Regions from separate parts of the Micromonospora sp. NPDC002575 genome, predicted to be linked through region 3. Evidence: riboswitches for the same ligand, from Rfam matches in the RefSeq annotation. Region 3 holds a riboswitch; each other region holds the start of a gene.
The links. Region 3 has a riboswitch for cobalamin ahead of cobN (cobaltochelatase subunit CobN). Riboswitches for the same ligand answer to the same signal wherever they lie in the genome.
Positions count from the first base shown of each region.

Region 1: it holds a riboswitch for cobalamin, as region 3 does, so the genes downstream of both, ACFYWL_RS14830 (ribonucleoside-diphosphate reductase subunit alpha) here and cobN (cobaltochelatase subunit CobN) in region 3, are expected to answer to the same signal.
Region 2: it holds a riboswitch for cobalamin, as region 3 does, so the genes downstream of both, metE (5-methyltetrahydropteroyltriglutamate--homocysteine S-methyltransferase) here and cobN (cobaltochelatase subunit CobN) in region 3, are expected to answer to the same signal.

Region 1 is NZ_JBIARA010000008.1:132,168-141,910, reverse strand. Features, by position in the region: gene ACFYWL_RS14850 (glycoside hydrolase family 2 TIM barrel-domain containing protein) at 1-2,032, shown strand, start outside; gene ACFYWL_RS14845 (sigma-70 family RNA polymerase sigma factor) at 2,130-2,660, opposite strand; gene ACFYWL_RS14840 (SDR family oxidoreductase) at 2,810-3,571, opposite strand; gene ACFYWL_RS14835 (hypothetical protein) at 3,718-3,873, opposite strand; cobalamin riboswitch at 3,996-4,207, shown strand; gene ACFYWL_RS14830 (ribonucleoside-diphosphate reductase subunit alpha) at 4,343-6,718, shown strand; gene ACFYWL_RS14825 (ribonucleotide-diphosphate reductase subunit beta) at 6,715-7,755, shown strand; gene ACFYWL_RS14820 (DUF3152 domain-containing protein) at 7,707-8,561, opposite strand; gene ACFYWL_RS14815 (SigE family RNA polymerase sigma factor) at 8,704-9,207, shown strand; gene ACFYWL_RS14810 (hypothetical protein) at 9,204-9,743, shown strand, end outside.
Region 2 is NZ_JBIARA010000020.1:89,541-99,283, forward strand. Features, by position in the region: gene metE (5-methyltetrahydropteroyltriglutamate--homocysteine S-methyltransferase) at 1-2,229, opposite strand, end outside; cobalamin riboswitch at 2,343-2,557, opposite strand; gene ACFYWL_RS25455 (hypothetical protein) at 2,932-3,309, opposite strand; gene ACFYWL_RS25460 (hypothetical protein) at 3,416-4,414, opposite strand; gene ACFYWL_RS25465 (hypothetical protein) at 4,461-4,976, opposite strand; gene ACFYWL_RS25470 (hypothetical protein) at 5,191-6,486, opposite strand; gene ACFYWL_RS25475 (LPXTG cell wall anchor domain-containing protein) at 6,751-7,464, shown strand; gene ACFYWL_RS25480 (MerR family transcriptional regulator) at 7,734-8,087, opposite strand; gene ACFYWL_RS25485 (DUF4291 domain-containing protein) at 8,140-8,739, opposite strand; gene ACFYWL_RS25490 (pyridoxamine 5'-phosphate oxidase family protein) at 8,798-9,211, opposite strand; gene ACFYWL_RS25495 (alcohol dehydrogenase catalytic domain-containing protein) at 9,221-9,743, opposite strand, start outside.
Region 3 is NZ_JBIARA010000013.1:109,805-119,547, forward strand. Features, by position in the region: gene cobI (precorrin-2 C(20)-methyltransferase) at 1-229, opposite strand, end outside; gene ACFYWL_RS20180 (cobyrinate a,c-diamide synthase) at 226-1,581, opposite strand; gene cobO (cob(I)yrinic acid a,c-diamide adenosyltransferase) at 1,575-2,186, opposite strand; gene ACFYWL_RS20190 (VWA domain-containing protein) at 2,186-4,480, opposite strand; gene cobN (cobaltochelatase subunit CobN) at 4,477-8,172, opposite strand; cobalamin riboswitch at 8,461-8,590, opposite strand; gene cpt (chloramphenicol phosphotransferase CPT) at 8,852-9,385, shown strand; gene ACFYWL_RS20205 (hypothetical protein) at 9,424-9,743, opposite strand, start outside.

The sequences.
Region 1 (9,743 bases), on a different contig from region 3:
CCCGGAGTTCCTCGACCGCGCCGACGAGATCGGCCTGCTGGTCATGGAGGAGATCCCCGGCTGGCAGCACATCGGCAACACCGCCTGGCAGGACATCGCGGTGGAGAACGTCCGCGAGATGGTGATGCGCGACCGCAACCACCCGTCGATCGTGCTGTGGGGGGTGCGGATCAACGAGTCCGGCGACAACCACAACTTCTACACCCGCACCAACAACCTGGCCCGGCAGCTCGACCCGTCGCGTCCCACGGGCGGCGTGCGCAACTTCAAGGGCAGCGAGCTGCTGGAGGACGTCTACACCTACAACGACTTCTCGGGCACCGCGGAGGCCCCGACCGTGCTGCCGTGGCTGGTCACCGAGGCGGTCGGGCACACCTCCCCGCACAAGTCGTGGGACCCGGAGCAGACGCAGGTCAACACGATGAAGGTGCACCTGAACGTGCAGAACACCGCCGCCGGCAGGTCCAACATGGCCGGGGCGCTGGGCTGGGCGGCGTTCGACTACAACACCACGTTCGTCACCCCGCCGTCCTGCCAGGACTACACCTGCTACCACGGCGTCTCGGACATCTTCCGGATCCCGAAGATCGCCGCCGCCGCGTACGCCTCGCAGCGCGACCCCGCGCTGTACGGGCCGTACGTGTCGATCGCCAGCCAGTGGACGCCCGGCGTCTCCAGCGGCACCGTCCTTGTCGGCGGCAACTGCCAGCAGGTCGAGCTGTTCGTCAACGGCGCGTCCCGCGGGCGCGTCAACCCCAACGCGTACACGAGCCTGCCGCACCCGATGTTCCAGTTCACCGGGATCACCGTGAGCAGCGGGCAACTGCGGGCGGACTGCTGGATCGGCGGACAGGTCGTGGCCACCGACACCCGGCACACCCCCGGCGCGGCGACCCGGCTGACGCTGACGGCCGACGACTCCGCGATCAAGGCCGACGGCGGGGACATGACCCGCGTCGTGGTCAGGGCCCTGGACAGCAACAACCAGGTGGTGCCCACCAACAGCGCCCCCGTGTCGTTCAGCGTCACCGGGCCCGGGGCGGTCGTGGGGGAGAGCCCGTTGGCCCTGGAGGCCGGCACCGGCGCGGTGTACGTCAAGAGCGCGCTGGGCCAGACCGGCGCGGTGACGCTGACGGCGTCCGCGCCGGGCCTGACGTCGGCGAGCGTCACCGTGAACACGACCGCGTTCACCGACCCGACCGTGCCGACCAGCGGCGCGTACACGTTCGGCTTCCCGGTCGACGTCAACGACCGGCAGAGCTTCACCTACGCGGGGAGCTGGCAGGCCGTCGGGGACAACCAGACCTTCAGCAAGGACTACACCCGCAGCGGCACGGCCGGCGACACGGCCACCCTCACCGTCACCGGCAACCGCGTGGTGCTGTTTGGAGTGCAGGACCCGTCGCACGGCTCGGCCGCCGTGTCGGTCGACGGCGGCCCGGAGCAGACGGTCAGCTTCCAGGCGTCCGCCCGCCGCGGCAACGTGGCGCTCTTCAACAGCGGGGCCCTCACCCAGGGGCAGCACGTCGTGCGGGTACGGGTCGTCGGCAACGGCCCCGTCGCGCTGGACCGCGCCACCGTCGTGTCGGCCGCGCCGGCCGTGGTGGCGCCGCCGCCCCCGGCCAACGGCGGGAACGGCCAGCAGGGCGCCATCGTCGGCGCGCAGTCCAACCGCTGCGTGGACGTGCCGAACTCGACGACGACCAACGGCACGCAGGTGCAGCTCTTCGACTGCGGCGGCGGCAGCAACCAGCGGTGGACCTACACGTCGAGCCGCCAGCTCCAGGTGTACGGCAACAAGTGCCTGGACGCCTACGGCCAGGGCACCAGCAACGGCACCACGGTCGTGATCTGGGACTGCAACGGCGGCAGCAACCAGCAGTGGAACGTCAACGCCAACGGCACCATCACGGGCGTCGCGTCGGGGCTCTGCCTGGACGCCAGCGGCGCCGCCACCGCCAACGGCACGAAGATCGTCCTGTGGTCGTGCAACGGCGGCGCGAACCAGCAGTGGAGCCTGAGGACCTCCTAGCCGGCCGCCACCCGGATCCGGGCCGGCCCGCGCACCCTGCGGGCCGGCCCGCCGTCCGTGACCCCGCCGCCGGGGGTCGGCGCCGGCCGTCCCCGGGTCAGCCTTCGGCCACCGCGGCGCGGAGGGCGCGCAGCGCGTAGTAGACGCGGGAGCGCACGGTGCCGACCGGGACGCCCAGGTCGGCGGCGATCTCGTGGGCCGTGCGGTCGCGGAAGTAGACCTCGTGCAGCACGCGGCGGTGGCCGGCGCTGAGCCGGCCGACCGCGTCCCGCAGCGCCTGGTTCGCGATCGCGGTGTCGGCGGTGTCGTCGCCGGTCGCGCCGCACTCCTGGTCCGTCTGCGTGGCGACTTCGACCGGGCGGGCCTGCCGCCGTCGGGCCTCGTCGATGACGAGCCGCCGGGCGACGGTGAACAGCCAGCGTCGCCTTCGGCCGTCGCTGTCGGGCGGCAGCGAGTCGAGGTGACGCCACGCCCGCAGCAGGGTCTCCTGGATGACGTCCTCGGCGGTCTGCCGGTGGCTGTTGGTCAGGCCGTGGACGAACCGGGTCAGTGGCGTGCCGTGCGCGGCGAGCAGCTCACGGATGCGGATGTCGGTGTCGGTGTCGGTGTCGTTGGCCAGGCAGGTCACAGGGCGGTCCAATCACTCGGGCGGCACGGCTGCCGGGAATGACGTCAGGAATGCCGGCCGACGTGTTGGTGACGATGTGGCGCGGCGGTCCGGCCCCGCACGCGCGGGGCCGGACCGGCGGACCGCGCCGCACCGCGCGGTCCGGTCGATCACCTCGCCTGGTCGAGCCAGAGGGCGTCGGGGCCGGCGGGGAAGCGCAGCTGGCCGGTGGTGTCGTGGACGGCCCGCCACACCGTCTCGGCGACATCGCTCTCCCGGGTGAACAGGTCCTGGTTGACGAAGCCGCCGAGGGCCTTCTTCGCGAAGGGCTCGTAGGGCGCCGGGACCAACCCCTCCAGCGAGGTGGTGACGTCGATGTTGTTCGTGGCACCGGCGGCGAAGTTCGTCGTCAGGCAGGCGCCCGGCTCGACGGTCCTGGCCCGCACGCCGAACTCCGCGAGCTCCAGGGCGAGGGACGCGGTGAACCCCTCGATGGCCATCTTGCTGGCCTTGTAGACGGCCGAGAGCGGCATGTGGCCGAGCACCACGCTGGAGGTCACGTTGACCACGACGCCGGACCCGCGCTCGCGGAACTGCGGCAGCACCGCCTGGGTGGTCGCCATCACCCCGAAGGTGTTGGTCTCGAAGATCTCCCGGACCCGGGCCATGGGCGTGCCCTCGAAGACGCCGATCAGCCCGATGCCGGCGTTGTTGACCAGGGCGTCGATGGGCCCCGCCGCGGCGAACGCGGCGGTGATCGTGTCGGGCCTGGTCACGTCGAGCTCCAGGACGCGGAGCCGGTCCGACTCGGGCAGGACGTCCGCGCGCGGCGTCCGCATGGTGGCGATGACGTTCCACCCCTGCGCGAGAAAGTGCCGGGCGGTCTCCCGCCCGTATCCGGAGGAGGCGCCGGTGATGAGGATCGTCTGCATGGCGTGAATGCTCCTGTCGCCCGTTCGAGTGGTTGCCGCACCAATGCTGTGCGGTGGCCGGGGGAGTCACATCTGTCATTCGACTTCCCGATCCGGCCGCCGCCGGGGCGGGCGACTTAGGTGCCGCCCCGGCGGCTGGCGTCCGGCTACGACGGCAGGGCGCCGATCTGTCGCATGATGGTCAGCCGGTCCGGCAGCGCCACGAGGTCGCCGTCCGCGACCAGCTCGACGAGGGGGTGTCGCAGGTCGGGCATGCCGGCGAAGAACGCGTCGCCGAACTCCTTCACGCCCTGCCGGTCCATTTCGCCTTCCCGGCCGCCCGCGGCTCGCTTTGCCGCTCACCTGGCGCGAGTGTGGAGTTACGCTGCGCGGCGACTCGCCCGACCCATCATCTGGTGTTGCCATCTTCGCCTTGTGCCCATATATGGTGTCACCCGTAGCTGGTTCGGCCATCGGTCCACGGTGGTCGAGGCAAGAGGGAACCCGGTGTGAGTCCGGGGCTGCCCCGCAGCGGTGAGTGGGAACGACCGCCGTCAACGAAGCACTGGGCCCGGCCGGGCCTGGGAAGCGACGGCCAGTAGGCATCGAGCACGACGCCCGCGAGTCCGAAGACCTGCCAGCGTGCCGCACGCGACGCGTGCGGCGGTCGAAGGCCGCGTGGGACGGCCGACGCCATCAGCCGGCAGCGGCGGCGAAGTGTGCCACCGCGGGTGGCCGGCGGCGTCCTCCCGCGCGCCCTCGACCTCGGGGACGGGCGTCAGGAGGACGAACATGAGCGGGACGCGGGAGCTGGCGGGGCCGGAGCAACGCCGGCACGTCATGCAGGTGCGGAAGCGAGACGGCGACACCGAGCCGGTGGACGTCAACAAGATCGTCAAGGCGGTCGAGCGCTGGGTCGCCGACCTGGACGAGGTCGATCCGTTGCGGGTGGCGACGAGGACGATCAGCGGCCTGTACGACGGGGCGACCACCGCCGAGCTGGACAAGCTGTCGATCCAGACGGCCGCGGAGCTGATCGGCGAGGAGCCGCAGTACTCGAAGCTGGCGGCCCGGCTGCTGGCCGCGTACGTGGCCGAGGAGGTCCGCGGGCAGGAGGTCGACAGCTTCAGCCAGTCCATCCGGTACGCCCACGGCCTCGGCCTGATCGGCGACGACACGGCCGCGTTCGTGGCCGCGCACGCCCGCGAGCTGGACGACGCCGTCGACCCGGCCGGTGACCTGCGGTTCGAGTACTTCGGCCTGCGCACGGTCGCGGACCGTTACCTGCTGCGGCACCCGCGGACCCGGCTGGTGGTGGAGACGCCGCAGTACTGGCTGCTGCGGGTGGCCTGCGGGCTGTCGCAGACGGCGGGGGAGGCGGTCGACTTCTACCGGCTGATGTCCAGCCTGGCGTACCTGCCGAGCTCGCCGACGCTGTTCAACTCCGGCACCCGGCACACCCAGATGTCGTCGTGCTTCCTGGTCGACTCGCCGCGCGACGAGCTCGACTCGATCTACGAGCGTTACCACCAGGTGGCGAAGCTGTCGAAGTTCTCCGGCGGCATCGGCATCTCCTGGTCGCGGGTGCGGGGCCGGGGCGCGCTGATCCGGGGCACCAACGGGCGCTCGAACGGGATCGTGCCGTTCCTCAAGACGCTCGACGCCGGGGTGGCGGCGGTCAACCAGGGCGGGCGGCGCAAGGGCGCGGCCTGTGTCTACCTGGAGCCGTGGCACCCGGACGTCGAGGAGTTCCTGGAGCTGCGGGACAACACCGGCGAGGAGTCCCGGCGTACCCACAACCTGAACCTGGCCAACTGGATCCCCGACGAGTTCATGCGCCGGGTCGAGGCCGACGGCGACTGGTCGCTGATCGACCCGTCCGACGCCCCCGAGCTGCCCGACCTCTACGGCGAGGCGTTCGACTCCGCGTACCGGGCGGCGGAGAAGAAGGCCGTCCGCACCGTCCGGGCCCGCGACCTGTACGGGCGGATGATGCGCACGCTCGCGCAGACCGGCAACGGGTGGATGACGTTCAAGGACGCGAGCAACCGGCTGTCCAACCAGACCGGCGAGCCGGGCAACGTGGTCCACCTGTCGAACCTGTGCACCGAGATCCTGGAGGTCAACGACGACGACGAGACGGCGGTGTGCAACCTCGGCTCGGTCAACCTGGGCGCGCACGTCGACGCCGGCGGCGTCGACTGGGAGCGGCTGCGCGCCACGGTCCGCACGGCGGTGGTGTTCCTCGACCGGGTGATCGACATCAACTACTACCCGGCGGCGCAGGCGGCGGCGTCGAACCCGCGCTGGCGGCCCGTCGGGCTCGGGCTGATGGGCTGGCAGGACGCGCTGTTCACCCTGCGCCTGCCGTTCGACTCGCCCGAGGCGCGCGAGCTGTCGGCCCGGGTGCAGGAGGAGATCTTCCTGACCGCGCTGGAGACCTCCGCCGGGCTCGCCGAGCGCTTCGGCCCGCACCCGGCGTACCCGCAGACCCGGGCCGCCAAGGGCGAGCTGCACCCGGACCTGTGGGGCGCGCGGGTCACCCAGGCGTCGCGGTGGGCCGCGCTGCGCGGGCGGATCGCCGCGCACGGCCTGCGCAACTCGCTGCTGGTCGCGATCGCGCCGACCGCCACCATCGCCTCGATCGCCGGCTGCTACGAGTGCATCGAGCCGCAGGTGTCCAACCTGTTCAAGCGCGAGACCATGTCCGGCGAGTTCCTCCAGGTCAACACGTACCTGGTCCGTGAGCTGAAGGCGCGCGGGCTGTGGACCCCGGCGGTCCGCGAGCGGATCAAGCGGGACGAGGGCTCGGTGCAGGGCCTCACCGAGCTGCCCGAGGCGGTGCGGAGCCTGTTCCGCACGGCGTGGGAGCTGCCGCAACGCGCGCTGATCGACCTGGCCGCCGCCCGCGCCCCGTACGTCGACCAGTCGCAGTCGCTCAACCTGTTCCTGAGCGCGCCGACCATCGGCAAGCTCTCCTCGATGTACCTGTACGCCTGGAAGTCCGGGCTCAAGACCACCTACTACCTGCGGTCGCGTCCCGCGACCCGGATCCAGCAGGCCACCGTCGCGGTCGCCCCGGCCACCGGGCCGGTCGTCGCGGTGAGCGCCGACGAGGCGCTGGCCTGCTCCCTGGAGAACCCCGAGAGCTGCGAGGCGTGCCAGTGACCACCGTTTCCGAACCCCACCCCGCCGCCGGCGAGCGGTCCCTGCTGCTCGACCCCGGGATGGACCTGACCCTGCGGCCGATGCGCTACCCGCGGTTCTTCGACCGGTTCAAGGACGCGATCAGGAACACCTGGACCGTCGAGGAGGTCGACCTGCACTCCGACCTCGCCGACCTCGCCCGGCTCTCCCCGGCGGAGCAGCACCTGGTGTCCCGGCTGGTCGCGTTCTTCGCCACCGGCGACACCATCGTCGCCAACAACCTCGTGCTCAACCTCTACCAGCACATCAACTCCCCGGAGGGCCGGCTCTACCTGTCCCGGCAGCTGTTCGAGGAGGCGGTGCACGTCCAGTTCTACCTGAACCTGCTGGACACCTACGTGCCGGACGAGCGGGAACGGTTCGCCGCGTTCGCGGCGGTGGAGAACATCCCGTCGATCGCCCGCAAGGCCGAGTTCTGCTTCACCTGGATCAACTCGATCCACGCGCTGCGGGAGCTGCGGACGCGCGAGGACCGGCGGGCGTTCCTGCTCAACCTCATCTGCTTCGCCGCCTGCATCGAGGGGCTGTTCTTCTACGGCGCCTTCGCCTACGTCTACTTCCTGCGTTCCCGGGGGCTGCTGCACGGGCTGGCCTCCGGCACCAACTGGGTGTTCCGCGACGAGTCGATGCACATGGAGTTCGCCTTTGACGTGGTGGACACCGTGCGCGCCGAGGAGCCGGAGCTGTTCGACGCGGAGCTGGCGCGGCAGGTGCGGCGGATGCTGGCCGAGGCCGTGGAGTGCGAGGCGCAGTTCGCCGCCGACCTGCTGGAGCAGGGCGTGTCCGGGCTGTCGCTGGCCGACATGCGCGAGTACCTCCAGCACGTGGCCGACCGGCGGCTGGCCAGGCTCGGCATCGAGCCCATGTACCACAGCCGCAACCCGTTCGCGTTCATGGAGTTGCAGGACGTGCAGGAGCTGTCGAACTTCTTCGAGCGGCGGGTGTCGGCCTACCAGATCGGGGTGACCGGGACGGTCGGCTTCGACGAGGACTTCTGACGCGGCGGCTGCGCCGGCCGACCCTGGTCGCGGGGCGGGATCGGATCGGCGTAGGCGCCGGGCGGCCCGGAGTGGAGCCTGCCGTTCGGGTACGGCCACCCGTTGGCCGTGCAGCCGTGCAGCCCGAGCGTCTGCTGCTGCATCACCGGCGCGGGGCGGCCCCGCCCGGGGCACAGCTGGTGGCCCATGCCGAGCCGGTGGCCGACCTCGTGGTTGACCACGTACCGACGGTAGTGGGCGAGGTCCGTGCCGAAGCCGGGCGCCCCCTTGACCCAGCGGGCCACGTTGAGGACCACCCGGTCGCCGTTGCGGCAGGAGGTGTAGCCGTCCGGGTCGTCCTGGCAGAGCAGGTCCCGGGTGTCGGGGGTCGCCAGGTGGACGGTGAAGTCGGCCCGCTGACCGGGGCCGACCCGGCGCAGCCGCCACGTCCCGCCCGCGGTCCAGCCCCGCGGGTCGGAGAGGATCCGGGTGACCTCGGCGGCGAACCCCGCCACGGGGATGCCCCGGATGTCGCGCTCGACCGCCACCCGGTAGCGCAGCAGCCGGCCGCGCCCCGCTCCCGGGGCAGCCTCGCCGGCGGCGAAGTCCCACCGGTTGCCGCCCCCGGCGGGATAGCTGACGGGCGGGGAGGGCGGCGGCGCGGGGGGCGCGGCGGCGGCCGGCGCGCCCCCGGAGGACACGGGGGCCGGTGGGGCCGGTGCGGCGGGGGCGGGCGCGCAGCCGGCCAGCAGCACGGCCACCAGCGTCACGGTCGACGACGTGGCGGCAGCCCTGCGGGCGAGCGCAGCGGACGGGTTCGGAGCCATGGTCCTCCTTCTGCCGGTGTCCCCGGTCGGGGCACGCGGCAGAGGGGACGGGCGGCCGGCTGCGAAAGTTGGTCCGCCGACGGCTCAACCTTTCCGGGGTGTCACCCGTCGGAGGAGGGCGTGAGGCAGATGAGGGACGGCGATGGCCAGAGGTGACCCGGAGTTCGTCGAGTTCGTCCAGGCGGCCTCCGGGCGGCTGGCGCACGCGGCGTTCCTGCTGACCGGTGACCATCACCAGGCCGAGGACGCCACGCAGACCGCCCTGGTCCGCACCTACGCCTCGTGGGCGCGGGTGCGCCGCGACGACCCCTACGCGTACACGAGACAGGTGTTGGTCAACCACATCATCGACAACTGGCGGCGGCCGATCCGGGAGCAGCCCACCGACGAGCTGCCGCACCGGCAGCGGGGCGACGTCGCGGAGGAGGTGACCGCCCGACGTCTCCTGCAGGTGGCGCTCGGCACGCTCACCGCGCGGGAGCGGGCGATCGTGGTGCTGCGCTACCTGTTCGACCTCCCGGAACTGCAGGTCGCCCGCGAACTCGGGGTCTCGCTGGGCACGGTCAAGAGCACCAGTTCCCGCGCCCTGGAGAAGCTGCGGCAGACCCTTGTCGAGGCGCCGACGTCCCCTGGAGGAAGCCGATGAACGAGGCAGACCGCCTCCGCGCGGCCATGCGCAGCACGGAGCGGGGCCGGGGGGACCGGTTCGACGTCGAGGCGATCATGCGAAAGGGCCGTCGGCTGCGTCGCCGCCGGGCGGCGCGCAGCGGCGCGGTCATGCTCGCCGTCGTGGTGGCGATCGTCGGGACCACGGTCGCGCTCCGGCGGGCCGAGCCGCCGCCCTGGGGGGCCGAGCCGGCCGCGACCGCGCCGGCGACCGCGCCGGCGACCCCATCGACCGACCCGACCGCCGCCGCCACGGAGCCACCCCGCAGGCAGGCGCTCGGCGAGATCGTCCGGACCGGGATCCGGTACGGCGACGACGAGCGGGTGTTCTACTTCACCTCGGTCGCCGTGCCCGACGCGCCGGGCGTGACGGTGGGGCTCGTCGCCGGCCGGCGTGCCCCTGACGGCCGGCTGACCCCGGACCACCTGGCGAACGACATCGCGGGCGGCGACCGGCGGCCGGGCTTCCACCAGATCGGGTACGAACCATCGGCCAGGCTCCTGCCCGACGACCCG
Region 2 (9,743 bases), on a different contig from region 3:
GGCGGCGGCGACGAGGTGCGCGAGGGACGCCTCGACCTCGGGATAGCTGCGGGTCTTCAGGCCGCAGTCGGGGTTCACCCACAGCCGCTCGGCCGGCACCACGGCCAGGGCCCGGCGAAGCGCCTCGACGACCTCGTCACGTGGCGGCACCCGGGGCGAGTGGATGTCCCACACACCTGGCCCGACCCCCCGGCGGTAGCCGGCCGCGGCAAGGTCGTCGAGGACCTCCATCTTCGAGCGGGACGCCTCGATGCTGGTGACGTCGGCGTCGAGGGCGTCGATGGCGGTGATGACCTCGCCGAACTCGGAGTAGCACAGGTGGGTGTGGATCTGGGTGTCGTCGGCGACACCGCTGGTGGCCAGGCGGAACGCGCCGACCGCCCAGTCCAGGTAGGCATCCTGGTCTGCCGCGCGCAGGGGCAGGGCCTCGCGCAGCGCCGGCTCGTCGACCTGGATCACCCGGATGCCGGCCGCCTCAAGGTCGCCGCACTCGTCACGCAGGGCGAGGGCGACCTGGTCGGCGGTGACGTCGATCGGCTGGTCGTCGCGCACGAACGACCAGGCGAGGATCGTCACCGGACCGGTGAGCATGCCCTTGACCGGCCGATCGGTCAACGACTGCGCGTAGGAAGACCAGGCGACCGTCATGGGAGCCTTGCGGGCCACGTCGCCGTAGATGATCGGCGGACGGACACAGCGGGAGCCGTACGACTGCACCCAGCCGTGCTCGGTAGTGGCGAAACCGGTCAGTTGCTCGCCGAAGTACTGGACCATGTCGTTGCGTTCCGGCTCGCCATGCACGAGCACGTCGAGGCCCAGCCGCTCCTGGAGCCGGACGACGTGCTCGACCTCGGCGCGCATCCGCTGGATGTAGCCGGCGTCGTCGAGCCGGCCGGACCGGTGTGCGGCGCGGGCCGCACGCAGCTCGGCGGTCTGCGGGAACGAGCCGATGGTCGTGGTGGGCAGCGGCGGCAGCGGCATCCGGGCCTGCTGGGCCGCCGCCCGCTGCCGGTAGTCACCCCGTTGCCTGTCGCCAGGGCGCAGCGCGGCGAGCCTGTCCCGTACGGTGTCGTCGCGCCACGCCGCTGGGGCGGACGGCAGCGGTTCGGGCAGCGACGTGGCGCCGTCGCGCAGGGCTCGGCCGAGCAGGACGACCTCGTCGACCTTCTGCCGGGCGAAGGCCAACCGCCGGCGCAGCCGCGGATCGAGCGTCGCCTCGGCGGCGAGGTCCACCGGCACGTGCAGCAGGGAACAGGAGGCGGACACGGCGACGTGGTCGGCGAGCCCGGTGACCACCGCACCGGTCGTTATCGCCGCCCGCAGGTCGGTGCGCCAGACGTTACGGCCGTCGACCAGTCCGGCGACGATCGTCTTGCCGTGCAGTGGGCCGGCCCCGGCGAGACGTCGCAGGTTGCCGGGCCCGGCAACGAGGTCCAGGCCGAGCGCCTCGACCGGCGTGTCCAGCAGCGCGGGCAGCGCGTCACCGAGTTCCCCGAAGTAGGTGGCGACGAAGATCCTCGGCCGCTGCCGCACGGAGCACAACCGCGTGTAGGCATCGCGTAGCGCCTCGGTCTCGGCCGTGGTGCGGTCGGCCACGTAGGCGGGTTCGTCGAGCTGAACCCACGTGACACCGGCGGCGGCGAGGGCACGGAGAATGTCGGCGTACACGTCGACGAGTTCGGTCATCCGATCGAATGCCCCGGCACCTGGCGTGGAGGTCTTGGCCAGCAGCAGGAACGTGGCGGGCCCGACCAGCACCGGTCGGCTCTCGATACCCAGCGCGCGGGCTTCTCCGTACTCACGCAACGCCTTGTCGGGGTTCGCGGCGAACACGGTGTCGGGTCCGATCTCCGGGACCAGGTAGTGGTAGTTGGTGTCGAACCACTTCGTCAGCTCCAGCGCCGGTTCGGCGTCGACGCCGCGGGCCATGGCGAAGTAGGTGTCGAGCCCCGACAGGCCGAGCCGGGCGAAGCGTCGTGGGACCGCGCCGACGGCCACCGCCGTGTCGAGGACGTGATCGTAGTAGGAGAACGTGTTCGACGGGATCGCGTCCAGGCGGGCGTCGCGCAGCGTCCGCCAGACCCCGGCGCGCAGCGCGACCGAGGCGCTCTCCAACTCCGCGGCGTCGATGCGGCCCGCCCAGTAGGCTTCCACGGCCTTCTTCAGTTCACGGTTCCCACCGATACGTGGATAGCCGAGCACGGTGCTCTGACCGAATGTGGTGCTCATGGGTCCTTCCCTCGAAGCGTCCGAGGACTCGCGCGAGGGCGGGAGGGAAGAGGCGCAGGGATGCGCCGGCTTCCGCCCCGGCCTTCCCGAGAGACCGTCAGCGGCGCACACCGGCCGGTGTACGCAGTGCGGGCAGGTCTTCGGACTCGTGGGCATGACCTGTTCGGTCGCCTACTGGCCGTCGCTTCCCAGACCTCGCGGTCCAGTGCTTGATGACGGCGGTCGTTCCCACTCACCGCTGCGGGGCAGTCCCGGTCTCGCACCGGGTTCCCTCTTACGACGCCGCGACGCTCGAACGTCACGGCGAACCAGCACTGCTGTCTATCCTAGGTGTCCAGAAGCGATCGGCGTTGGCGCGGCACGAGGTGCGTCAAGCCCGGGCCCGACTGGCGTGCATCGAGGCGATCGTCGCGGAGGCCGACCCGACCGACAGCTTGTGCGAACGTCTCACCCGGGTGCTGGCCGGCTCGGATGCGGCTCGGCCAACAATCGGACGTCAGGAAAGGTGACAGGGTCGCCCTTTAGCCCGCGTTCACGGCCGGCTCCCGTTACCTCCATCCTCGATGCCATGCTCGGCATGAGTGCTCATACGCAATTTCTGCAGCCGCAGGTCAGAGAAGCAGGGTTCGCTTCCGGCCTTCGGGGAAAAGGCTCACGCCGAGGTGAGGCGGTTCCGCCTCACCTCGGCGCTCCTATGACAGGTCAGGATCCCGACAGGGTGAAGTACGGCGATCCAGGAATGCTGCCATACGTCCTGAACACGCTCTTCTTCAGGTCGTTGATGTTCCGGGTGCCGAGGTAGACCGTGGCGCCGTTCTTGTAGCCGTAGACGTTCACCGGCTCGCTGCTGTACTTGCCGAAGTGAACCGTGGAGCAGCCGCCCGGCGGCGCAACGTACGTGGTCAGGCCGCCGCGATACGGAAACTCGAGGTACGAGCTGTAGTTGCCCTTGCTGCACACCCCCGTCGCGCCAGTGGCCGCGAGGGCCGGGCTCGCGGACGCGAGCGTCCCCACCGTGGCAGCAACGGCGAGCAGGCCGACAATCTTTGCCCGTCGCCGATTCTGAACATTCTTGGCCATGCTGTTCCACTCCCGCCTGGTTGCCAGTTGCCTGGCGTATGTGCGTACACCTCGTTCACGTGCCCGGCTGGAGAATGGTTCACGGTTTCTCTGGCGCCACCACGACTCAGCGCCAACGCCCAGCCACGATCCCAAACGGCCGCTGCCGTACCAGGCGGGCAACGGCGGCCCTGTGGCGCGGTCGGACGATCATGATCAGTCCGGCGGTGATCACGAGTCCCACTCCCAGCGGTATCCCGGCGAGCAGCCACGGGTTTGCCTTGAACGCTCGGCTGGATGCACCGACCTGCCCGGGCGGGGGGAAGGTGACCTGGCTGGCTGCGGTCTTCCTCACCAGGCCGCTTTGCAGGTGCACCTCCGCCTTCCATGGGCCGTTCGGCAGGTCTCGAGGGAAGCGGATGGTGACGGTGCCGGAGGTGCCGGGCGCCAGGGTGGCGCCCTGTGCGACGTTGAACGGTCCGGTGTGCATGCCGGCGGGGCCGTCGGACAGGTTGGCGGAGCCGGTGATGTCCAGGGCGCGCTCGCCGGTGTTGCGCACGGTGATGCCGAGGGTGGGTATGCCGTCGTTGTCGCGGGCCGGGGTCATTTCGCCGATGGTGAAGTCGGAGGGAGGCTCCCCGCCGGGGCCGATGTCGAGGTACATCCGGATGCCCACGCGGCGGACCTGGCGGACGGTGACGTTCGGGTCTGGTTTCGGCGTGACCTGCGCCCAGATCACTCCGTACCGTTCGCCGCGTGACGCGTCCGGGGGCACGGTGATGGTCACCCGCACCCGTGCGTCCGTGTGGGGCTTCAGGTCGACGGCGGGGCGGTCGAGGGACACCCAGGAGGTGAGCTCGTTGGTTTCCCTGCCTTCGCCGAACTGGAACTCGCCCTTGCTGATGCTCGCGGCGGCGGGGTAGACCTCGATGTGTTGCGGGTTGTCGGAGTCGTTCTTGACGAGCACCTGACGGTGGATGGTGGCGCCGGGTGGCAGGTGGTCGACGATGTACCGCCGCGCGCGGGGGTCTTCCCGTCGGTTGGCCGGCGCCTCCAGCAGTTGGATGCCGATGCTTCCCGCGTCCGGGTCCGTTGCGGGCTCGCTGGCCTGGGCGGGTCCGCCCAAGCCAGCGATGCACAGCAGGGCCAGGGCAGCCAGCCGGCCCGGGTAGTCAGGCCACCGAATGGGTCACCGTCCCGGTGTAGAGCCCCCCCGCGGCAGACAGGGGCACGTCGACGATCAGGTTCGGGTTCCAGGTCGCCGAGTTGTCGCCGGTGCCACCGCTGTGGGTGAAGGCGGTCAGCGGTGAGGTGTTGCTCAGCGGTTGCGCGCTGGCGCTGGTGGGCTGGCCGGGGGTGAAGGTTCCGGTGCCGGTGGTCGCGATCGCCGGCCCGGACCAGTAGCTCACGTCTGACGCCGGGATGACCTGCCCGGTGCTCCCGGAGCCGGTGGTGAAGTCGGTGGACGTCACGCTGGCTGTCCAGCTGGCGTTGGCTGCGGCCCGCTGGTCCGTCACCGTGACCTGGCCGAGGGCGCCGGTGATCGTCCCGCCGGGCGAGCCGCTACCGAGGTTCGCCGCACCGGGCGTATCGATGGTCAAGGCCCCCGTGTTCACCGTGAAGGTGACCGTTGTGCTGTCCGACGCCGCTGCAAAGGCCGGTGCGGCGGACAGACCCACCACCGCCACTGCGGCCGTGGTGAACAGTAGAACTCTGCGCATGCTGCAACCTCATCTCCCGATATCCCCGGTCCGCCGCGTGGGAACGCGGCGGGCAGTCACAGATGCACGATAACCAGAAAAAGCCGCAGGAGCCCCATAACTACGTGAATCGGACAAACGGTGACGCCTCAACGACGAAGCCAACCAACCAGAAGCAACCATCCGGTTACCCGACACCCGGTCAGGCGACCGAGTGGGTCAGGATCGCGGTGTAGGTGCCGGCCACCGCCGACAGCGGGACGGTGATCACCAGGGTGGGACGCCAGGTGGCGGAGTTCGTCCCCGAGCCACCACGCAGACTGAACGCGGTTTGCGTCTGGCTGAGGGGCTGGGCCTGGGCGGCCGTGGCCTGCCCCGGGGTGAAGGTACCGCTGCCGGTGGTGGCGGTGGCCGGCCCGGACCAGTAGGAGGCGTTGCCCTTCGTGACGGTGAAGCCGGAAGTGCCAGTGAAGTCGGTGATCGACACGGTGGCCGTCCAGGCGGCGGGCGAAAGCGCACGTTGGTCGGTCACCGTCACCGCGCCGATGCTGCGGCTGACGGTGACGCCCGGACTGCCGCTGCCAATGCTGGCGGTGGCAGGCACGGTGATGGAGAGGGATCCGGGCGGCGGCGCCGCCGTGAGCCGGGCCGACTGGCTGCCGGTGGTCTCGGCGGTGCCGACCACCACCCTGGTAAAGGTCGCCGTAGAGACACTGACCGTCAGCCGCACGGCGGCGGCGTAGACGCCTGCGGCGGTGGCCGAGGAGGAGCCCGATATCCGGATGGTTGCCTTGTTGCTGCGATCGGCGATCAGGGACAGGCCAGCGTAGTCGCCGGTGGTCGGCGCGGTGAGGGCGACCGATGCACCCGCGTCGGCGGTGAATGCCGCGCCGCTGACCGTCGGGCCGCAGGGCGTGGGATACGTGGAACAGCCGAGATAGATCGCGACGCCGCTGCCGGTCAGCTGACTGCCCGTGCCGGTCACCGTGACGCCGCCGGTCACGACGAAGGTGCCAGCAGCGAGGGTGAGACGCGCGCCGCCGCTGACAGTGATGGTGTCGTACACCCCAGGGTTGATGGTCCGCGAGCCGGTGGTCAGGGTGACGTTGGCAAAGGGTGGGGTCGGCGTGGCGGGGCAGGCGGCGTCGCCGGGGCAGAGGGGCAGGCTGGCATAGGGATCGGTGCCGGCGGGCTGGTTGACCGGTGCCGGGCTGAACGCGCCGGTGTTCTTGGCTGCGAAGCCGGCGGGGGCGGCCGGACCGCCGATGGTGGTGGTGGCGCTGATCAGCGCGGTGCCCGATTCGCCGCTGGCCAGCGCCGCTTCGCTGCTCGTGGAGTTGACCAAGATCGCCCCGGTGACGCTGATGGTGCCTGGTTGAGCGCGCAGGGCGTCCTTTGCCGAGGGGTCGAGGACGCACAGGGTGGCGGTACACGGAGTGGCCGCCTGCGCGGCAGGCGCCGAGGTCACCAGACCGGCCGGAGGAGCAAGGAGGAGCAAGCCGAGGATCGAGGATGCTCGCAACAAGCGGCGGGGGCGACTCAGACCTATCACTCGTACATTATTAGCAACTCCAGCATCAAACGTCGCAAAAAGGTCATACGCCCCGCGCCTCGACCCGCCCGAACTTGCCCTGCCGGTGGTCCGCTCCGCACCCGGCCCAACCACCCCAATCGCCCCAATCTGCCGAAAACAGTCATCTACCCCCAAATGCGACCTATCATCGCTCGTGTTCGTCTTCGGAATCTGACGGGGGTTGTGAAAGTGAGAAAGATGATGCGCCAGTACGCGGCGGTCGCCGCGATGGCCACAGGGCTGCTGATGGCATGGAGCGTGCCGGCGGCAGCGCAGGCCACGATCGACATCAACCCGGGCAACGTGCCCACTACCGCTGCCGCGTTCACCCAGGACTGCGACCCGAACCTCGGCGGCGGACCCTATCCGAATGAGGACGTGTGGGTGTTCAACCTGCCCGGCAACCCGGACACCTCCGGGGTGTTCGAGTCGGTCACCGCGACCTTCTCCACCCCGCAGGGCACCGTGACCGTCACCATCCCCACCGACGGCGGCGAGATCGTCAACGACCTCGGCACCAGCAAGGCGTGGATTCGGCTACCCGCCGGGTGGACGCTGACCGGCGCCACGGCGACGATCAGCGGGCAGGCGGACTTCTTCGTCCTGACCCACACCTGCGCCGCGAGCGGCACCCCCACCCCCACACCCACCCCGACGGGGTCACCGACCGGCCAGCCCACCCCGACGCCGACGGCGACGGGGTCACCGACCGGCCAGCCGACACCGACACCGACGGCGACGGGCTCGCCTACCGCCAAGCCCACACCGACTAAGTCCAAGCTGCCCGTCACCGGCGCCAACCGCGGATCCGGACCGATCGGCCTGGCCGCCGCCGGCGTGCTCACCGTCGCGGCCGGCACGGTCCTCGTGTTGGCGCGCCGCCGCCGCGGCACGCGTGCCTGACACCTCATGTTGGCCCTGCCGGCCAACGCGGTAAGCAGGTGACCGAAACGGTCACCCGCGGCTGGCACGGGGCCGCCGACCTCCTACGGCGCGCCCCGTGCCAACCGCATCCACCTGCTGCGGCACCTCCGCCCGTGGCGACATGCGGTTTTGCACTACAACAGGCTTCGCCCGCGAGACCTGGCACCCGTCCTAACAGGAATCTCGTAGCTGGCCCGGATCCTTCTCGTACGTCCTGATGGTCTGGTCTGGAGGTTCGATGAGGGGACTCACATCGGCGCGGCCGGACTGGCCGCCGCTGTGGTGCTGGGGCTCGGACAACCCGCCTGGGCCGCGCCGGACGCCGGCGGCACGCCGGGCGGTGGCGGAACCGGCCGGGATGGCGGGGTGCCGGTGGGGTCCTCCGGCAGGCGGGGCCGCCACGGCCGCAGGTGGTCGACGCCCAGGTCCCACAGCGTGCGGACCAGTTCGAGAGCCGCCACGCCCCGCGCGTCGTAGCACCGGTACCCGGCACCGGAGTACCCGGCCGGCGCGACGATGCCCTCGTCGGCATAGAACCGGATGGCGCTGACACTCAGACCCGTACGCCGGGCCACATCCCCGATCGACAACCACTCGTCCATGGCCACCACCCCGACGTCTCAAGCCGCTGGAGAGTCAACAGCGGAACCCCGGCTAGCCGGTGGCGTTGACGACGGCGGCGATCCGCTCGGGCAGCGGATACACCTGCTCGACCGGCAACCGGGCGGCGGCGGCCCGGTCGTCACCGCTGCGCACCAGGTCCCGGATCTGCCGCACGTCGGAGGTGACGTCGCGGATGGCCACCACCCACTCGTCGACGTACCCGGCGACGGCCGGGCCGGAGAGACCCACCTGCAACGACCGGTGCGGCAGTGCCGCCAGGCGCAGGGATCGTTCCGGATCCCACTGCACCCGCACCGGACTGGCCTTGAGCTGCCGCGACCAGGCCGCCCGGTCGGGGTACAGATCCGGGTCGTGGTGACTCAGGCAGGCCCGCTCCAGCGCCCACTCGAATCCCTCGCGGCGCAGGTCCACGGCGAGCACCCGTTCCTGGCCCTCCTTGGTGGCCCAGCCGCAGCGGTACATCATCCACAGGAACGACGGCTTGATCCACGTCATCCGTTCCCGTTTGAACGGGGCCACGAAACGGCCCGCCGCCACCGCCGGCTCCGCGATCTGCGGAGGGTACGCCTGGTAGACGGTGATGGTGTCGGCTGAGTATCGAGCGCGGATCTGACGCAGGGGTACGGACATCCGCCGATCGTCGCCGACCCAGCCGGGCGCGAGCCACCGAATTCGGCGGCGCGGACCGTCACATCGAGAAGCGGTTCACCCGCTCGGGACGCAGCACGATGCGCACCACTCCCCCGCTGCGCCACTCGTCGACCAGGCTCTGGCGCTTCGGGTCGCTCATGTCGTAGTACCGCCCGGCGAGCCGGGTCGCCAACTCCACGCCGCCGTCGTCGTGCAGCGTGACCGGGCCCTCCACCGACACCCAGTGCTCGGGCTCACCGGTCGGCGCGGCCACGACCACGGAGGCCCGGGGCCGCTCACGGAGACGCTTCAGCTTCGGCGCGTCGGGCAGCGAGAACATCTGGAGGTCACCGTCATCGGTGATCTCGAACCACACCGGGCGCGGCGCCGGCCAGCGGTCCCCACGGGGCGCCACGGTGAGGAAGGCGTACAGCGGCCGGGCGAGCAGGGCAAGATCCTCGTCGCGGAACATGCCTCCAGCCTAAGGCGCATTCGGTGGGCGCGGTCGAGCCGAGGCGGAGTCCGGACTCGGGCCGGCGGCGCCCCGTGCGGCGGGAATGCCGTGCGGGGCGACGAACACCTTGTCGGCTGTGCCCGCACGCTGCGCCTCCAGGGCCTCGGGCAGCTGGTCCAGGCCGTAGAACGCCGGACGCAGGCGGTCCAGGCCGAGGGACGGCAGCAGCTGCACGGCGCGGTGATGGGTGTACGGGTTGATCACCGCGCCGACGAGCGTCAGCTCCCGGGCGAAGATGTCGTTGGGGCGTACCCGCGCCTCGTCGTCGGGCCGGGCCACCCCGAAGACGAGGATCCGGCCGCCCCGCGACGACACGGTGATGGCCGATTCGAGGATCCGGCCGGAGCCGACGGCGTCGATCACGTGCGGGAAGCCGAGCCCGTCGGTCAGCGCGACGGCCTCGTCCAGCGACGCCGGGTCGAGCGCGGCGTCGGCGCCCATGCGCAGGGCTGCCGCCCGCCGGTCGGCGCGCGGGTCCAGCACCACGACC
Region 3 (9,743 bases):
ACCGGACGGTCGCCTCGGCCCGCCCGCCGCAGCCCGCCGCCCCCGGGCCGGTCCCGGTCCCGTCGGGGCCGGCCGGGGCGTCGGAGCGCTCGGCCAGCACCGGGACGAACACCACGTCGGCCTCGCGCAGCACCCGCACGGCCTTCACGGTCAGCAGCTCGGGGTCGCCCGGCCCGACCCCGACGCCGGTCAACGTGGGCCCGCCGGGCCGCGACGCCGGGGCGGTCACCGGCACGCCTGCACGAGGCGGCGGGCGGCGTGCGGCTGGCCGGCCCAGTGGACGTGCAGGTAGGAGGCGTGCACCCGGCCGTCGACGAAGCCGTGTTCCGCGTCGTCGAAGCGCCACGCCGGGGTGTCGCCGTGGCCGGGGTCGGTGACGGTGCGGTGGAACTCGTGGCCGCGTACCCGCTCGCCGGCCCGGGCCACCGGGGAGTCGGCGGCGGCCACCGCCTCCCGGTAGCCGAGGGTGAGCCGGCCGGTCATCCGGGCGGTCAGGTCCAGCCGCCCGCACATCGGCGCGCCGTCGAGGGAGCGGCCCAGGTAGAGCAGGCCGGCGCATTCGGCGACGACGGGCCCGTCGAACGCGGCCAGCTCGGCGCGCAGCGCCGCGTTGCCGGCGAGCGCGTCGGCGTGCGCCTCCGGGAAGCCGCCGCCGATCACCACCGCCCGGGTCCCGGCCGGCAGGCCGGGGTCGCGCAGCGGGTCGAACGGGGCCACGGTCGCGCCGGCCGCCGCGAGGAGTTCGGCGGTCTCGGCGTACGAGAAGGTGAACGCCGCCCCGGCGGCCACCGCGACCGTCGGGCCGCCGGTGCCGGCCGGGCCGCCGACGGCGGCTACCGGGTCCCAGGCGGGGGCGGTCAGGGGCGGGGCGCCGCGGGCCAGGTCGAGCACCGCGTCGAGGTCGACGGTGGCGGCGACCAGGTCGGCGAGGGCGGCCACGACCGCGAGGGACTCCGGCGCCCGCTCGGCGACCGGCACGAGGCCGAGGTGCCGCGACGGGGCGGCGACCTCCGCGGAGCGGCTGACCGCCCCGAGCACCGGCACGCCCACCTCGTCGAGGGCGTCGCGCAGCAGCCTCTCGTGCCGGGGCGAGCCGACCCGGTTGAGGATGACCCCGCCGACGCGCACCCGCTCGTCGAAGGCGCGCATGCCCAGCACCAGGGCGGCGGCGGAGCGGCCCTGGGCGGTGGTGTCGAGCACCAGCAGCACGGGGGCGTCGACGAGGGTGGCGACGTGGGCCGTGGAGGCGTACCCCCGGCGGCCGACCGCGCCGTCGTGCAGGCCCATCACCCCCTCGATCACGGCGACGTCGGCGGGCGTGGGGACGCTCGCGCCGTGGCGCAGCAGCGGCGCGACGCGCTCCGGCCCGACCAGCCACGGGTCGAGGTTGCGGCCGGGCCGGCCGGCGGCCAGCGCGTGGTAGCCGGGGTCGATGTAGTCGGGGCCCACCTTGTGCGGGCTGACGGTCAGGCCGCGGCGGCGCAGCGCGCCGAGCAGGCCGGTCGCCACGGTCGTCTTGCCGTGCCCGCTGGCCGGGGCGGCGACCACCACCCGGGGCAGCGCCCACGAGGTGCTCACCATTCGATGCCCTTCTGGCCCTTCTGGCCGGCGTCCATCGGGTGCTTGACCTTGGTCAGCTCGGCGACCAGGTCGGCGGCGGCGACCAGGCGCGGGTCGGCGTCGCGGCCGGTGATCACGACGTGCTGGAAGCCGGGCCGGTCCGCGAGGGTCGCCACGACCTCGTCGACGTCGACCCAGCCCCACTTCATCGGGTACGTGAACTCGTCGAGCACGTAGAGGCCGTAGCGCTGCGCGGCCAGGTCGCGCTGGATCTGCCGCCAGCCCTCCAGGGCGTCGGCGGCGTGGTCGGCCTCGCCGCCGCGCTGGATCCACGACCAGCCCTCGCCCATCTTGTGCCAGGCGACCGGCGCGCCCTGGCCGGTGCGCCCGTGCACCTCGCCGAGGGCGCGGAAGGCGTTCTCCTCCCCGACCCGCCACTTGGCGCTCTTGACGAACTGGAACACCCCGATCGGCAGCCCGGCGGTCCAGGCGCGCAGGGCCAGCCCGAACGCGGCGGTCGACTTGCCCTTCATCTGACCGGTGTGGACGATCAGCAGCGGCCGGTGCCGCCGCTGCCGCGTGGTCAGCCCGTCGTCGGGCACCCGTTCCGGCCTACCCTGCGGCATCAGCGCACACTCCTGTCCTGCCGGCTCGTCCTGCCGGCATTCCGCGATCTTGCGGTTGCGGCCCCCGCCTGCACCTGGTTCGCCCCTTTCGTCCGGGCCCGAAGTGCAAGATCGCCGGGGGTGGGGGTGGGGGCGGTGAGGGTGGTGAGGGGGCGGTGGGGGGCGTTCAGGTGGGCGGCCAGGCGGCGGGCCAGGTGCAGGCGGACGGGGCCGGACTCGCAGTCGACGACCACGCACGGCGCGCCGGTGGCGGCGAGCACCGCCGCCGCGCGGTCGGCCCGCTCCAGCGGGCGGGGCCCGGCGGTGGCCCGGCCGTCGGTGAGCACCAGCACCAGGGGACGCCGCCGCGGGTCGCGCAGCCGCTCCACCCGCAGCAGCTCGGCGGCGGCGAGGAGGCCCTCCGCGAGCGGGGTGCGCCCGCCGGTGGGCAGCTCGGCGAGGCGGGCGGACGCGGCCAGCACCGACGAGGTCGCCGGGAGCAGGGTCCGCGCCCCGGCCCCCCGGAAGGCGACCACGGCCACCTTGTCCCGCCGCTGGTAGGCGTCGGTGAGCAGGGCGAGCACGGCGCCCTTCACGGTCGACATCCGCTCCCGCGCCCCCATCGAGCCGCTGGCGTCGACGACGAACAGCACGAGGTTGCCCTCACGCCCCTCGCGGACCGCCTCGCGCAGGTCGGCCGGGCGCAGCCGCAGCGGGCCGCCGACCCGGCCCCGGGCCACCTGGTGCCCGGCGGCGGCGCGGATCGTCGCCGGCAGGTGCAGCGGGCCGGGCCGGCCGGCGCGCGGGGTCCGCGCCCCGGTGGTGCGGCCCCGGCCGGTGCGGGCCCGCGACCGCCGGCCGGGCACCCCGTCGCCGACGCCGGGCGCGGTGAGCAGCCGGGCCGTCAACCCCGTGCGGGGTACGGCCACCCGCTGCCGTCCGCCGCCGCCCTGCTCCCCGGGCGGAGCTGCGGGCTGGTCCCCGGGCCGGGCGCGCTCCCCGGGGCCCCGGGCGTCGGCGGTCGGCCCCGCCGTGCCGTCGCCGGAGCCGTCGCCGTCCTGCCGCTCGCTCGCCGGGCCGCCAGCCGCCGGCCCGTTCCCCGGGTCGTCGCCTCCCGCCGGGCCGCCCCCGTCGGGACCACCGCCGCCGTGGGGACCACCGCCACCGTGGGGACCGCCATCACCGTGGGGACCGCCACCGCCGTCCGGGCCGCCGCCGTCGCCGTCGGGGGCGGGCGGGTCGTCGTCGGGGTGCTCGTCGGCGGCTCGCCGCAGCGCCTCGTCGAGGCGGTCCTCGTCCAGCCCCGGGGCGTCGAACGGGTCGCGGCGGCGGCGGTGCGGCAGGGCGAGCCGAGCGGCGACGCGGACGTCCTCGGCGGTCACCACCGTCCGGTCCTGCCAGGCGGCGTGCGCCATCGCGGCGCGGGCGGTGACGATGTCGGCGCGCATCCCGTCCACGTCGAACGCGGCGCACACCTCGGCGATCTGGCGCAGCGCGGCGTCGGGCAGCAGCACCCGGCCGAGCCGGTCCCGGGCGGCGGCGACCCGCCGGGCCACCTGGGCGTCGGCGTCGGCCCAGCGGGCGGCGAACCCGGCCGGGTCGGCGTCGGCGGCGAGCCGGCGGCGCACCACCTCCACCCGCACGGCCGGGTCGCGGCTGGCGGCCACCTCCACGGTCAGCCCGAACCGGTCCAGCAGTTGCGGGCGCAGCTCCCCCTCCTCCGGGTTCATCGTGCCCACCAGCAGGAACCGGGACGCGTGGCTGACCGACACGCCCTCCCGCTCGACGTGGTTGCGGCCCATCGCGGCGGCGTCGAGGAGCAGGTCGACGAGGTGGTCGTGCAGCAGGTTGACCTCGTCGACGTAGAGCACGCCCCGGTGGGCGGCGGCGAGCAGGCCGGGCTCGAAGGCGCGTACCCCCTCGGCGAGCGCCCGCTCCAGGTCCAGCGAGCCGACCACCCGGTCCTCGGCGGCCCCCACGGGCAGCTCGACCAGGCGGGCCGGGCGACGCTCGACGGGCGCGGCGGCGCGGCCCGGGTCCGCCGGCTCCGCCGGCGACGGGCCCTCGGAGGCGGCCGGGTGCGGGCCGTCGGGGCAGGACGGGTCCGGCGTCGCCGGGTCGCAGGCGAACCGGCAGCCGGCGACCTGGTCGACGGGCGGAAGCAGGGCGGCCAGGGCCCGCACGGCGGTGGACTTCGCGGTGCCCTTCTCGCCCCGCACGAGGACCCCGCCGATGGCCGGGCAGACGGCGTTGAGCAGCAGCGCGAGGCGCATGTCGGCCATGCCGAGCACGGCGGAGAAGGGGAAGACGCTCATTGCCGGTCCTCCAGGTCGCCCTCGCTGGCCAGGTACGTCTCGCGCAGCCGGTCGAGGGTGGCCGGCTGCGGGGCCGCCCACATCCCCCGGTCGGCGGCCTCCAGGAGCCGCTCGGTGATGCCGCGCAGCGCCCACGGGTTGGACTGCTCCAGGAACGCCCGGGTGGTGTCGTCGAAGACGTACTCGGCGGCGAGGCGCTCGTACATCCAGTCGTCGACGACGCCGGCGGTGGCGTCGTAGCCGAACAGGTAGTCCACGGTGGCGGCCAGCTCGAACGCGCCCTTGTAGCCGTGCCGGCGCATCGCGGCGATCCACTTCGGGTTCACCACGCGGGCCCGGAACACCCGCCGGGTCTCCTCACCCAGGGTGCGGGTGCGCACGTCGTGCGGCATCGCCGAGTCCCCCACGTACGCGGCGGGGGCGACGCCGGTGAGGTGGCGCACCATCGCCACCATCCCGCCGTGGTACTGGAAGTAGTCGTCGGAGTCGACGATGTCGTGCTCCCGGGTGTCCTGGTTCTTCACCGCCACGGCGATGCGGGCGAAGGAGCGTTCCATGTCGGCGCGGGCCTCCCGCCCGTCCAGGCCGGGGCCGTACGCGTAGCCGCCCCAGACGGCGTACACCTCGGCGAGGTCGGCGTCGCTGCGCCAGTTGCGGGCGTCGATCAGCGGCAGCAGCCCCGCCCCGTACGCCCCCGGTTTGGAGCCGAAGACGCGGGCGGTGGCCCGGCGCTCGTCGCCGTGCTCGGCGAGGTCGGCGGCGACGTGCGCGGCGACGTAGTTCTGCTCGGCCGGCTCGGCGAGGGCGGCGACCCGGCGCACCGCGTCGTCGATCAGCGCGACGACGTGCGGGAACGCGTCGCGGAAGAAGCCGGAGATGCGGACGGTGACGTCGACGCGGGGCCGGCCCAGCTCGGCCAGCGGCACCACCTCGACCCCGGTAACCCGGCGGGACCGGTCGTCCCAGGTCGGGCGGCAGCCGAGCAGGGCGAGCACCTCGGCGACGTCGTCGCCCTGGGTGCGCATGGCGCTGGTGCCCCAGACGGTGAGCCCCACCGAGCGGGGATAGGCGCCGGTGTCGGCGAGGTGCCGGGCCAGCAGCGAGTCCGCGAGGGCCACCCCGACGTCCCAGGCGTTGCGGCTGGGGATGGCCTTCGGGTCGACGGAGTAGAAGTTGCGGCCGGTGGGCAGCACGTTGACCAGGCCCCGGGTGGGCGAGCCGGACGGGCCGGGCGGCACGAACCGCCCGTCGAGCGCGGCGAGCACCCGGTCGACCTCGTCGGTGGTGCGCGCCAGCCGGGGCGCCACCTCGCGGGCGGCGAAGCGCAGCACGTCGGCCGCGTCGGGCACGGGCCCGCCGGTGACCTCCGCGACGACGGCGTCGACGGTGGCGGCGACGGCGCTGTCGTCGCCCGCGTCGGCGGCCCAGCCGACGGTCTCCATGCCGACGACGAGGCGGCGGGCCAGCCCCTCGATCAGGTCGACGGCGTCGGCGGCGGTGCCGGCGGGGCCGTCCGCGACGGCGGTCAGCGCCGCCGGCACGGCGATGCGCCGTCCCGGCTCGGCGAGCAGGGCGGCCTCGTCGAGGCCGTACGCGGCGGCGAGCGCCTGCCGCAGGCCGGGCAGGGCACGCGCCCCGCCCCACACCTGGGGCGCGCGCAGCACGGCGAGGACCAGGTTGACCCGCGCCTCGCCGGTGGGCGCGCCGCCGAGGACGTGCAGGCCGTCGCGGATCTGCACGTCCTTGACCTCGCACAGGTACCCGTCGAGGTGCAGCACGAAGTCGTCGAAGTCGTCGGCGGCGGGCATGTCGGCGGTGTGCAGGTCGTGGTGCAGCTCGGCGGCGCGCACCAGGTCCCAGATCTGGGCCCGCACCGTCGGGACCTTCGCCGGGTCGAGGGCCTGCACGGTGGCGTACTCGTCGAGGAGCTGTTCGAGCTTCGCCAGGTCGCCGTACGTCTCGGCGCGGGCCATCGGCGGCACGAGGTGGTCGACGACGACGGCGTGGGCGCGACGCTTGGCCTGGGTGCCCTCGCCGGGATCGTTGACGATGAACGGGTACACCAGCGGCAGGTCGCCCAGGACGGCGTCGGGGGCGCAGTCGGCGGCCAGGCCGAGGCCCTTGCCGGGCAGCCATTCCAGGGTGCCGTGCTTGCCGAGGTGCACCACGGCGTCCGCGCCGAACCCGCCGTCGGCCTCGGGCGCGGCCAGCCAGCGGTACGCGGCGAGGTAGTGGTGGCTGGGCGGCAGGTCGGGGTCGTGGTAGATGGCGATCGGGTTCTCGCCGAACCCGCGCGGCGGCTGGATCGCCAGCAGCACGTTGCCCAGCCGCAGGCCGGCGAGCACGACGTGGCCGTCGTCGACGTACAGCTCGCCGGGCGGCTCGCCCCAGTGCTCGCGGATCCGTTCGCGCAGCGCGGCCGGGAGCGCGTCGAACCAGCGCCGGTAGCTCGCCTGCGGCACCCGGGCGTCGGCGGCGGCGAGCTGCGCGGGGGTGAGCCACTCCACGTCGTGGCCGCCGGCGGCGATCAGGGCGTGGATGAGCGCGTCCCCGTCGTCGGGCACGGGCCGGCCGCCGAGGTGGTAGCCGGCGTCGGCGAGCGCGGCGAGCAGCCGCACCGCCGAGGCCGGGGTGTCCAGGCCGACGGCGTTGCCGACCCGGGAGTGCTTCGTCGGATAGGAGCTGAGCACGATCGCCAGCCGCTTGTCGGCGTGGGGCACGTGCCGCAGCCGGGCCTGGCGCGCGGCGATCCCGGCGACCCGGGCGGCCCGCTCGGGGTCGGGCTCGTAGACCGACAGCCCGTCGGCGTCGATCCGCTTGAACGAGAACGGCACGGTGACGATCCGGCCGTCGAACTCGGGGATGGCCACCTGCATGGCGGCGTCCAGCGGGGACAGCCCGGCGTCGCTGCCGGCCCACTGCTCGCGGGTGCTGGTGAGGCAGAGCGCCTGCACGATCGGCACGTCGAGGGCGGCGAGCGCGCCGACGTCCCAGGCGTCGTCGTCGCCCCCGCCGGAGGCGTCGGCGGCCACCGTCCCGCCGGCGGCCAGCACGGTGACGACGAGGGCGTCGCAGCGGGCGAACAGCTCCAGCGGCCCGTCGCCGGGGGCGAGCCCGCGCAGCGAGCCGCAGAAGATCGGCAGGGGGTTCGCCCCGGCGGCGTCGACCGCGTCGGCGAGGGCGTCGACGAAGGCGGTGTTCCCGGCGAGGGCGTGCGCCCGGTAGAAGACGATCCCGACGGTCGGCCGCTCGGGCTTGTGCGGGCGCTCGCCGTGGACGCCGTGCCCGGGGGTGGGCGCGGGCGGGGCGAAGCCCTCGCCGGTGAGCAGCACCGTGTCGGAGAGGAACCGGGCCAGCTCGGCGAGGTTGCCCGGACCGCCCTCGACCAGGTACGCCAGCGCTTCGGTGGCCACCCCGGAGGCCACGGTGGACGCGGCCATCAGCTCGGCGTCGGGGACCGCCTCGCCGCCGAGGACGACCGTGGGCACCCCGGAGCCGAGCACGGCCGCGAGGCCGTCCGGCCACGCCTGCCGGCCGCCGAGCAGCCGTACGACGGCGAGGTCGACGCCGTCGAGCAGCGCCGGCACGGCGTCGGCGGCGACGCGGGCGGGGTTGGCCAGCCGGTAGCCGACGCCGCTGGCCCGGGCGGCGAGCAGGTCGGTGTCGGCGGTGGACAGCAGCAGGATGCGCACGGAAGGCTCCGGAGAGTGACGCACGGGGCGGCGGGTGGGCCGCCTGCGGGCAGGCATGGGCGCGGGTTCAGCGGGTGCGGCGGGCCTGCGGCCGGCTCACCGGCGGCGGCCGGAGCGCCGGGGACGCAGCATGACGCGGTACGCGGTGCGCGGGCTCAGGTGCGGCGACGGGGCGCGGGCAGGCTGTCGCGCGCCAGCAGGCGGCGACGATGGTCGTCGATGTGCGAGACGCCGTGCGTCATCGGGTCCTCCTCGGGTGTCCACGCCCTGGGGTCGCTCCGACGGCCGAAGTATCCTGGCTCCCGGATCGACGCTCACCCCCGGCCTTCCAACCGCAGACACACGGTCGTGACTCACGAGGGGGGATCGCTCCCCGGTGACAGTGGCGGGACCGCGCCGGAATCGCACCGGCTTCCTTCACTGCCGTCAGGCCGCGAATGCTGCCACACCCGACCGCCGCCGGTCAACGCCGGACCACCGGCCGCCCACAGCCCCGAACCACATCGATGAACGACAATTGCATCGGGAATCGGATGCGGTGAGGGCAAATGTCGTACGCCGATGGCTGGGGGTCGTTTCGCGCACCCTTTCCTGCCGGCCGGCCCTCGGGCTGGTTAGGCTGATTCCGATCATCTCCCGCTGGCGCGGGACGGGAATCGCGCGAAAGGCATCCGATCAGGTGGCGACGCAGGTCATCGTGCTCAACGGCGGCTCCAGTTCGGGCAAGTCCGCGATCGTCCGGTGCCTCCAGCGCATCCTGCCGCACCCGTGGATCAGTTTCGGCGTGGACGACCTGATCGACCGGCTGCCGCCGGCCATGCTGGGCTCCCCGTCCGGGCTGACGTTCGGCCAGCGGGGCGAGGTCGACGTCGGCGAGGACTTCCTCGCCGTGCAGCACGCCTGGCTGGTCGGCATCGCCGCGATGGCGGGCGCCGGGGCACGGATCATCCTGGACGAGGTCTTCCTCGGTGGCGGCGCCTCCCAGGAGCGCCTCGGCGGCTACCTGGCCGACGTCGAGGTGCTGTGGGCCGGGGTGCGGTGCCCCTCGGCGGTCGCGGCGGGCCGGGAGGTCGCCCGGGGCGACCGGGTGATCGGGATGGCGGCGGCACAGGCCGAGACCGTGCACGAGGGGGTCCGCTACGACGTCGAGGTCGACACCAGCCGCGCCGAGTCTCTCGACTGCGCGCGGGCCATCGCCTCGCGCGTGCGCTGAGCGACGCCGGGCGGCGGGCCGGTGCGCCGCCCGGCGGGTCAGCGCAACCGGCGCTCCGGGTGCGCCCGGTTCCAGGCCCGCATCCGCTCCGGGTATCCGGTGCGCGCGGCCTCGTACAACGGCACGGCGTGCCGCTGGGCGATCTTCGCGGCGACCCGCGGCGACCCGGTCCGCCGCCGGATCCACTCCCCGTCGTGGGCGATCGCCATCACCGTGGTGTCGGTCGCGGTGGTCTCCGGCTCCAGGTAGAACTCCACACCCCGGCGGCTGCGGACGAACGCCTCCAGGGCGGCCAGGTCGTCCGGCGTCGCCTCGCGGTCGAGCTTCGTCGGGGTCCCGTCGGCGGCAGGTCGGCGGC